One region of the Streptomyces sp. NBC_00631 genome, then DNA from elsewhere that is predicted to be linked to it. Evidence: riboswitches for the same ligand, from Rfam matches in the RefSeq annotation. Region 1 holds a riboswitch; the other holds the start of a gene.
What was found. Region 1 has a riboswitch for S-adenosylmethionine ahead of thrC (threonine synthase). Riboswitches for the same ligand answer to the same signal wherever they lie in the genome.

Region 1 (3,381 bases):
CGCCGGAACTCCGCGTCGAAGACGGGCTCCAGCGGGGTCTGGTAGAGCATGTGGTGGACGAACCACAGCACCGAGTTCGCGATGCCGTTGTACGCGTCGGAGAACACGTCCGCGTCGATGTCGAGCATCCGGACCTGCTGCCCGCCGGTGTCCCCGGCCGGCAGCCGGCCGCCCTCGGCCCGCCGCACCGCCTCCCGGTCGCCGCCGCTCAGCGCCGCGCACACCCACACCGCGTTCGCGTCCGGCCCGATGGCCGAAAGCCCCGAGACCAGCCCGCCACCGCCCCGTCTGGCGTGCAGGGAACCGTCTTCGCGCAGCTCGTACGAGACCGGGCCGCGGTTCGAGGCGACCAGCACCTCGGCACCGCCGGTGGAAGCCATGGGAGAAGCCATACGCCTGAACCTAGCCCGGCCCGTAAACGCTCAAACGTACGGCCGCGCCCGACGCGCCGCCGTATACGGCCGTACGGCGAAGTCACGCCACGACGTCGGCCATGACGTCACGCCACCCGGCGCTCGGCGTACTCCGTGATCTCCACCATCGGCGGCCGTTCCTCCGTGTCCACGGAGTACGTGCGCGGTTCGAAGCCGTCCTCGCCCCTTTCGAACTGGGTGAGGGAGGGGCGGATCAGGTGGCCGCGGGCCAGCCGCAGCTGGGCGGTGCGGTAGATCGCGGCGGACATCCGGCCGAGGGCCTGGCCGTCCTGGTGGCGGTGTTTGCGGACCCCGACATCGACCTGGGCGAGGGCGTCGAGGCCCACCAGGTGCAGGGCGTCGACCAGCATGCCGAGCTCCACGCCGTAGCCGACCGGGAAGGGGAGCTGTTCCAGCAGGGAGCGCCGGGCCGCGTACTCGCCGCCGAGCGGCTGGACGAAACCGGCCAGCTGCGGCCAGTGCATGTTCAGCAGCGGGCGGGCCATCAGTTCGGTGACCCGGCCGCCCTGTCCGGCGGCGCCGCCGAGCGGACGGTCGTACATCGCCTTGACCAGGTCCACGTCCGGGTCGGTGAGGAGCGGGCCGACGATGCCGGCGACGAAGTCGGAGGAGAACTCCCGCAGGTCGGCGTCGATGAAGCAGACGATGTCCCCGGTGGTGACCAGGAGGGAGCGCCAGAGGACCTCGCCCTTGCCGGGCACGGCGGGGATGCGGGGCAGGATCGCGTCGCGGTGCACGACGCGGGCGCCGGCCGCCGCGGCGACGGCTGCGGTGCGGTCGGTGGAGCCGGAGTCGACGACCACTATCTCGTCGACGAGCGGCACCTGCTGCATGAGGTCGTGGCGGATGATCGCGACGATGTCGCCGACGGTCTCCTCCTCGTTGAGCGCGGGCAGCACGACGCTGACCGTCTGCCCGGAGGACCGTTTGGCGGCCATGACCCGGTGCAGGGGACGATCGGATACGGACCAGGAGCGGGTGGCCAGCCAGCGCTCGACTTCTTCCAGCACGGTCAGCGGCTCCTCACTGTCACGGTCACACGACGAGGTGTGATCCATCTCGCGGTTCGGACGACTCTCTCAACTGTCCTGGCCTTCGGTTACAGTCTTGAACAACGCCGATGACCATCGCATGTCCTGGGGTCACCGGCCGTTGACAACCGCATACAGCTCATCCAGAGGGGCAGAGGGATACGGCCCGATGAAGCCCCGGCAACCCTCCAGTCGGTTCTCGTAGATCGCCGATCAGTGTCGATCGCCCGCGAGGCTCCCGGCTAGGGAAGGTGCCAAATCCGTCTCACGGCGAGATGCGTCGTGAGGAAGATGAGGAGAAAGGGCCTCGCCTCACATGGCTGTGCAGACTGTTGCAAGCACCACGGATTCCACCGTCGACCTCGGCCCCGCCGCTGCCCTCAGCTGCCGCGAGTGCAGTCACCGGGTGCCGCTCGGCCCGGTGTTCGCCTGCGAGGAGTGTTTCGGCCCGCTGGAGATCTCGTACGACTTCTCGGCCTACGACACCGAGGAGCTCCGCAAGCGGATCGAAGCGGGTCCCGCGAACATCTGGCGCTACGCGCCGCTGCTGCCCGTCCCCGCGGACGTGGCGACCAAGCCGAACATCAACCCCGGCTGGACCAAGCTCGTCAAGGCCGACAACCTCGCCCGTGAGCTCGGGGTGACCGGCGGGCTGTACGTGAAGGACGACTCCGGCAACCCGACGCACTCCTTCAAGGACCGCGTCGTCGCCCAGGCCGTCGAGGCCGCCCGTGCCTTCGGCTACACCACCCTCTCCTGCTCCTCCACCGGCAACCTGGCCGGGGCGGTCGGCGCCGCCGCCGCCCGGGCCGGCTTCCGCTCCTGCGTCTTCATCCCGCACGACCTGGAGCAGGGCAAGGTCGTCATGGCCGCGATCTACGGCGGCGAGCTCGTCGGCATCGAGGGCAACTACGACGACGTGAACCGTTTCTGCTCCGAGCTGATCGGCGACTCGGCAGGCGAGGGCTGGGGCTTCGTCAACGTCAACCTGCGGCCGTACTACGCGGAGGGCTCCAAGACCCTGGCGTACGAGATCTGCGAGCAGCTCGGCTGGCAGATCCCGGACCAGCTGGTCATCCCGATCGCGTCCGGCTCGCAGCTCACGAAGATCGACAAGGGGCTGCGGGAGCTGATCAAGCTCGGGCTCGTCGAGGACAAGCCGTACAAGATCTTCGGTGCGCAGGCCGAGGGGTGCTCGCCGGTGTCGGTGGCCTACAAGGAGGGCCACGACGTGGTGCGGCCGCAGAAGCCGAACACCATCGCCAAGTCCCTCGCCATCGGCAACCCGGCCGACGGCCCGTACGTCCTCGACATCGCGCGCCGCACCGGCGGTGCCGTGGAGGACGTCACCGACGAGCAGGTCGTCGACGCCATCAAGCTCCTTGCGCGGACCGAGGGAATCTTCGCGGAAACCGCCGGCGGAGTGACGGTTGGAGTCACCAAAAAGCTCATTGAGAATGGGTTGATTGATCCGGCGAAGTCGGTCGTTGTACTCAACACCGGTGATGGACTGAAGACGCTGGACGCGGTTGCGGGAACCGGACTCACCGCGACCATTCGCCCGAATCTGGAGTCTTTCCGTGAGGCCGGGCTCGCCTGAGTCCCCTGAGAAATAGGGCGTTGCCCAGACCGGAGGTAAAAACGTGAGCGTCACCGTTCGCATCCCCACCATCCTGCGCACCTACACCGGCGGCCAGGCCGAAGTCACCGCCGAAGGCGCCACCCTCGGCGAGGTCATCTCCGACCTGGAGAAGAACCACACCGGGATCTCCGCGCGCGTCCTCGACGACCAGGGCAAGCTGCGCCGTTTCGTGAATGTGTACGTCAACGACGACGACGTGCGGTTCGAGCAGGGCCTGGAGACCGCCACCCCGGACGGGGTCGGTGTCTCCATCATCCCGGCCGTGGCCGGCGGC
Region 2 (3,381 bases), 2.0 Mb from region 1:
CGTCGAGGCCACGGACACGCACGTGGCGTTCCGCACGTACTCCCAGCACGACCTGGAGGCGGCGTTCGCGATCGGCCTGGACAGCTAGCAGGCGCCGCCGGCTGCAGCGCGCCCCAATGGGGCGCTGGGGGTGCCCCCGGCAGAAGGCTGGGGGAGGAAGTGCGCGCTCGGTCCCCACCGGCCCGCAGTGTGGTTCCCTGCGGGTGCGTCGTGGCTTGTCGCGCAGTTCCCCGCGCCCCCAAAAAAACAGGTAGGTCAGCTCACCGCCGGGACGCAGCGGCCGTCCTCCGTGCGGTACGTCCACTTGGCGCCGTCGGTCACCAGCTCCCGTACCGCCGTCACAAAGCGCTCCACGTGCTCGTCCGGCGTTCCCGCCCCGAAGCTCACCCGGATGGCGTTGAGGGACTTCTCGCCCGGTGCCGCCTCCGGCGCTCCGCACTCGCCCTGGGTCTGGGGGTCGGAGCCCAGCAGGGTCCTGACCAGCGGGTGGGCGCAGAAGAGGCCGTCGCGGACGCCGATGCCGTACTCGGCGGAGAGGGCGGCGGCGAAGTGGGAGCTGTTCCAGCCCTCCACCACGAAGCTGATCACGCCGACGCGCGGGGCGTCGTCGCCGAAGAGGGAGAGGACCTTGACCTCGGGGACCTCGGCGAGGCCCGCGCGGACCTCGGCGATCAGGTGCTCCTCCCGGGCGACCAGGGTGTCCCAGCCCGCCTCGGTCAGCGCCTTGCAGGCGGAGGCGATGGAGTAGGCGCCGATGACGTTGGGCGACCCGGCCTCGTGCCGCGCGGCGCTCTCGTGCCACTCGACGGCCACTCCCCCGTCCTCGCGCCGGGTGACCTTGCGGCTGGCGCCGCCGCCCGCGAGGTAGGGCTCGGCGGCCTGCAGCCAGTCGGCGCGGCCGGCCAGGACGCCGGCGCCGAAGGGGGCGTACAGCTTGTGACCGGAGAAGGCGACCCAGTCGACGTCCAGGTCCCGGACGGAGACGGGGTGGTGCGGGGCCAGCTGGGCGGCGTCCAGGACGATCCGGGCGCCGTGGGCGTGTGCGGTGGCGGCCAGTTCGCGCACCGGCCACAGCTCGCCGGTGACGTTGGAGGCGCCGGTGACACAGACCAGGGCCGGGCCGTAGCCCCCTTCGATCGGCGCGGTACGGTCGGCGAGGGCCTGCTCCAGGGTCGCCACGGCCTGCTGCGGGGTGCGCGGGGCGTCGAGGTAGGTGACCCGGGTGTCCTGCCAGGGCAGCAGGGAGGCGTGGTGTTCGGTCTCGAAGACGAAGACCTGGCAGTCCGCGGGCAGGGTGCGGGCCAGGAGGTTCAGGGAGTCCGTCGTGGAGCGGGTGAAGATCAGCTGGTCGTCGGGGCGGCAGTCGAGGAACTCGGCGACGGTCCGGCGGGCGTTCTCGAAGAGGTCCGTGGAGAGCTGGGAGAGGTAGCCGGCACCGCGGTGGACGCTGCCGTAGTAGGGGGCGTACGCCGCCACGTCGTCCCAGACCCGCTGGAGGGCGGGGGCACTGGCCGCGTAGTCGAGGGCGGCGTAGGTGACCTCGCCGCCGGTGACGAGCGGGACGGTGACGTCCCGGCCCAGAACGGGCAGCGGGGCACAAACGGACCGGGCGGCGGCAGCGGTGGAGACGGACATGGGTGAACTCCCGTGTGAGCAGGTGAAATCCGCCGTGCGAGCGGATGCGCTCAAGCAGCGGCAGGGGAAAAGGGGGATGCGGAGGCGGGGCTCTGCGGCCCTATCGCATTCGCTTGCTCACGGAAGGCTCCTCGACGACCAGGACCCCTGGTGTGCGAGGGGTCCGCGCTTGCCGTGGACCTCACTGCCCACGGCCTGGTCCTCACCCGGGGCACCCCGCCACGGACGGAGGGTTGCCGGACAGTCGGCCGGGGCCTCATGACTGTCACTCATGACCTGGGAAGAAACGTAAGTGAGATGATCGCCGCCGCGCAACTCCTGTCCGGATGACGGGATGGGGGCGAGGACGGTTCGGCACCGCCGGGAAGGCCGCGTGTGGTTGCGCACCGTTGCGGCGGAGAAGGAAGGTGCACGCCGGCCGATTTCATCGGCACCGGCGCCGGGTTTCCTTCTCCGCCGCAACGGCGGCCAGCCACGACGGCGCGGTCCGGCGGTGCCGTACCGCGCCTCAGCCCCCTGACGGCGCCGCCCCTACTTGTTCGTCGCCGCCGCCCAGCGTTCCAGCACCCGCTTGGCCGAACCCGAGTCGATGGACTCGGCCGCTCTGGACATGCCGGCCCGGAGCTGTTCGGCCAGCGTGCCCGGACCCGGGTCCAAGGCCACCAGGGCCGCCGCCGAATTGAGCAGCACCGCGTCCCGTACCGGGCCCGTCTCGCCGTCCAGGAGCCTGCGGGCGACCTCCGCGTTGTACGACGGGTCGCCGCCCCGCAGGGCCTCCACGGGGACCAGGTCGATGCCGACGTCCCGGGGGTCGAAGGTCTCCTCGGTGACCTTGCCGTCGCGGACGGTCCAGACGTGGGACGTGGCGGTCGTCGTCAGTTCGTCGAGGCCGTCGTCGCCACGGAAGACCAGGGAGGAGTTGCCGCGCTCCGCGAAGACGGCCGCGACGACCGGTGCCATACGCGGGTCCGCGACACCGACCGCCTGGGCCCGGACCTTCGCGGGGTTGGTCAGCGGGCCGAGGATGTTGAAGACCGTGCGGATGCCCAACTGGCCGCGCGCGGCGCCCGCGTGACGCAGCGCGGGGTGGAACTTGATGGCGAAGCAGAAGGTGATGCCGGCCTCGTCGGCGACCTCGGCGACCCGCTGCGGGGTCAGGTCGAGGTTGACGCCGAGCTTCTCCAGGACGTCCGAGGCACCGGACGCGGAGGAGGCCGCGCGGTTGCCGTGCTTGACGACCTTCGCCCCGGTGCCGGCCACCACCAGCGCCGACATCGTGGAGATGTTCACCGTCTTCGCGCCGTCGCCGCCCGTCCCGACGATGTCGACCGTGCGGCCCGGCACCTCGATGACGTTGGCGTGCTCGTACATCGTGCGGACGAGCCCGTTGATCTCCTCGACGGTCTCGCCCTTGGCCCGCAGGGCGACGACGAAGCCCGCGATCTGGGCGTCGGTGGCCTGGCCGCGCATGACCTGGTCCATCGCCCAGGCCGTCGCGTCGGCGCTCTGGTCCTGGCCGTACAGCAGCGCGTTCAGCACCTCGGGCCAGGAACGGCCCGCCGCGGTGTCGCCTCCAGCGGGGGTCACAGCGCTCATAAGGCCGCTCCTGATCGTCGTACGGGAAAGGGAGGTTCTCCAGGCCTACCCTATCCAGCTCCGGGCACGGCGAAGGGCCCCCGTCCGTACCCCGGACGGGGGCCCTTCGGCTGTGGCGTGGCGACGCCGCGGATCAGTGGTGGCCGTGGC

Region 2: linked by a shared signal. The riboswitch ahead of OHB00_RS14495 (aminotransferase class V-fold PLP-dependent enzyme) and the one ahead of thrC (threonine synthase) in region 1 are both predicted to bind S-adenosylmethionine.

The regions. Positions count from the first base shown of each region.
Region 1 covers NZ_CP107734.1:5,143,147-5,146,527, reverse strand. The annotation lists gene OHB00_RS23495 (trehalose-6-phosphate synthase) at 1-380, opposite strand, end outside; gene OHB00_RS23490 (glucosyl-3-phosphoglycerate synthase) at 500-1,444, opposite strand; SAM riboswitch class I at 1,602-1,763, shown strand; gene thrC (threonine synthase) at 1,782-3,065, shown strand; gene OHB00_RS23480 (MoaD/ThiS family protein) at 3,109-3,381, shown strand, end outside.
Region 2 covers NZ_CP107734.1:3,158,091-3,161,471, forward strand. The annotation lists gene OHB00_RS14490 (Lrp/AsnC family transcriptional regulator) at 1-88, shown strand, start outside; gene OHB00_RS14495 (aminotransferase class V-fold PLP-dependent enzyme) at 256-1,635, opposite strand; SAM riboswitch class IV at 1,796-1,912, opposite strand; gene trpD (anthranilate phosphoribosyltransferase) at 2,167-3,231, opposite strand; gene OHB00_RS14505 (cytochrome bc complex cytochrome b subunit) at 3,365-3,381, opposite strand, start outside.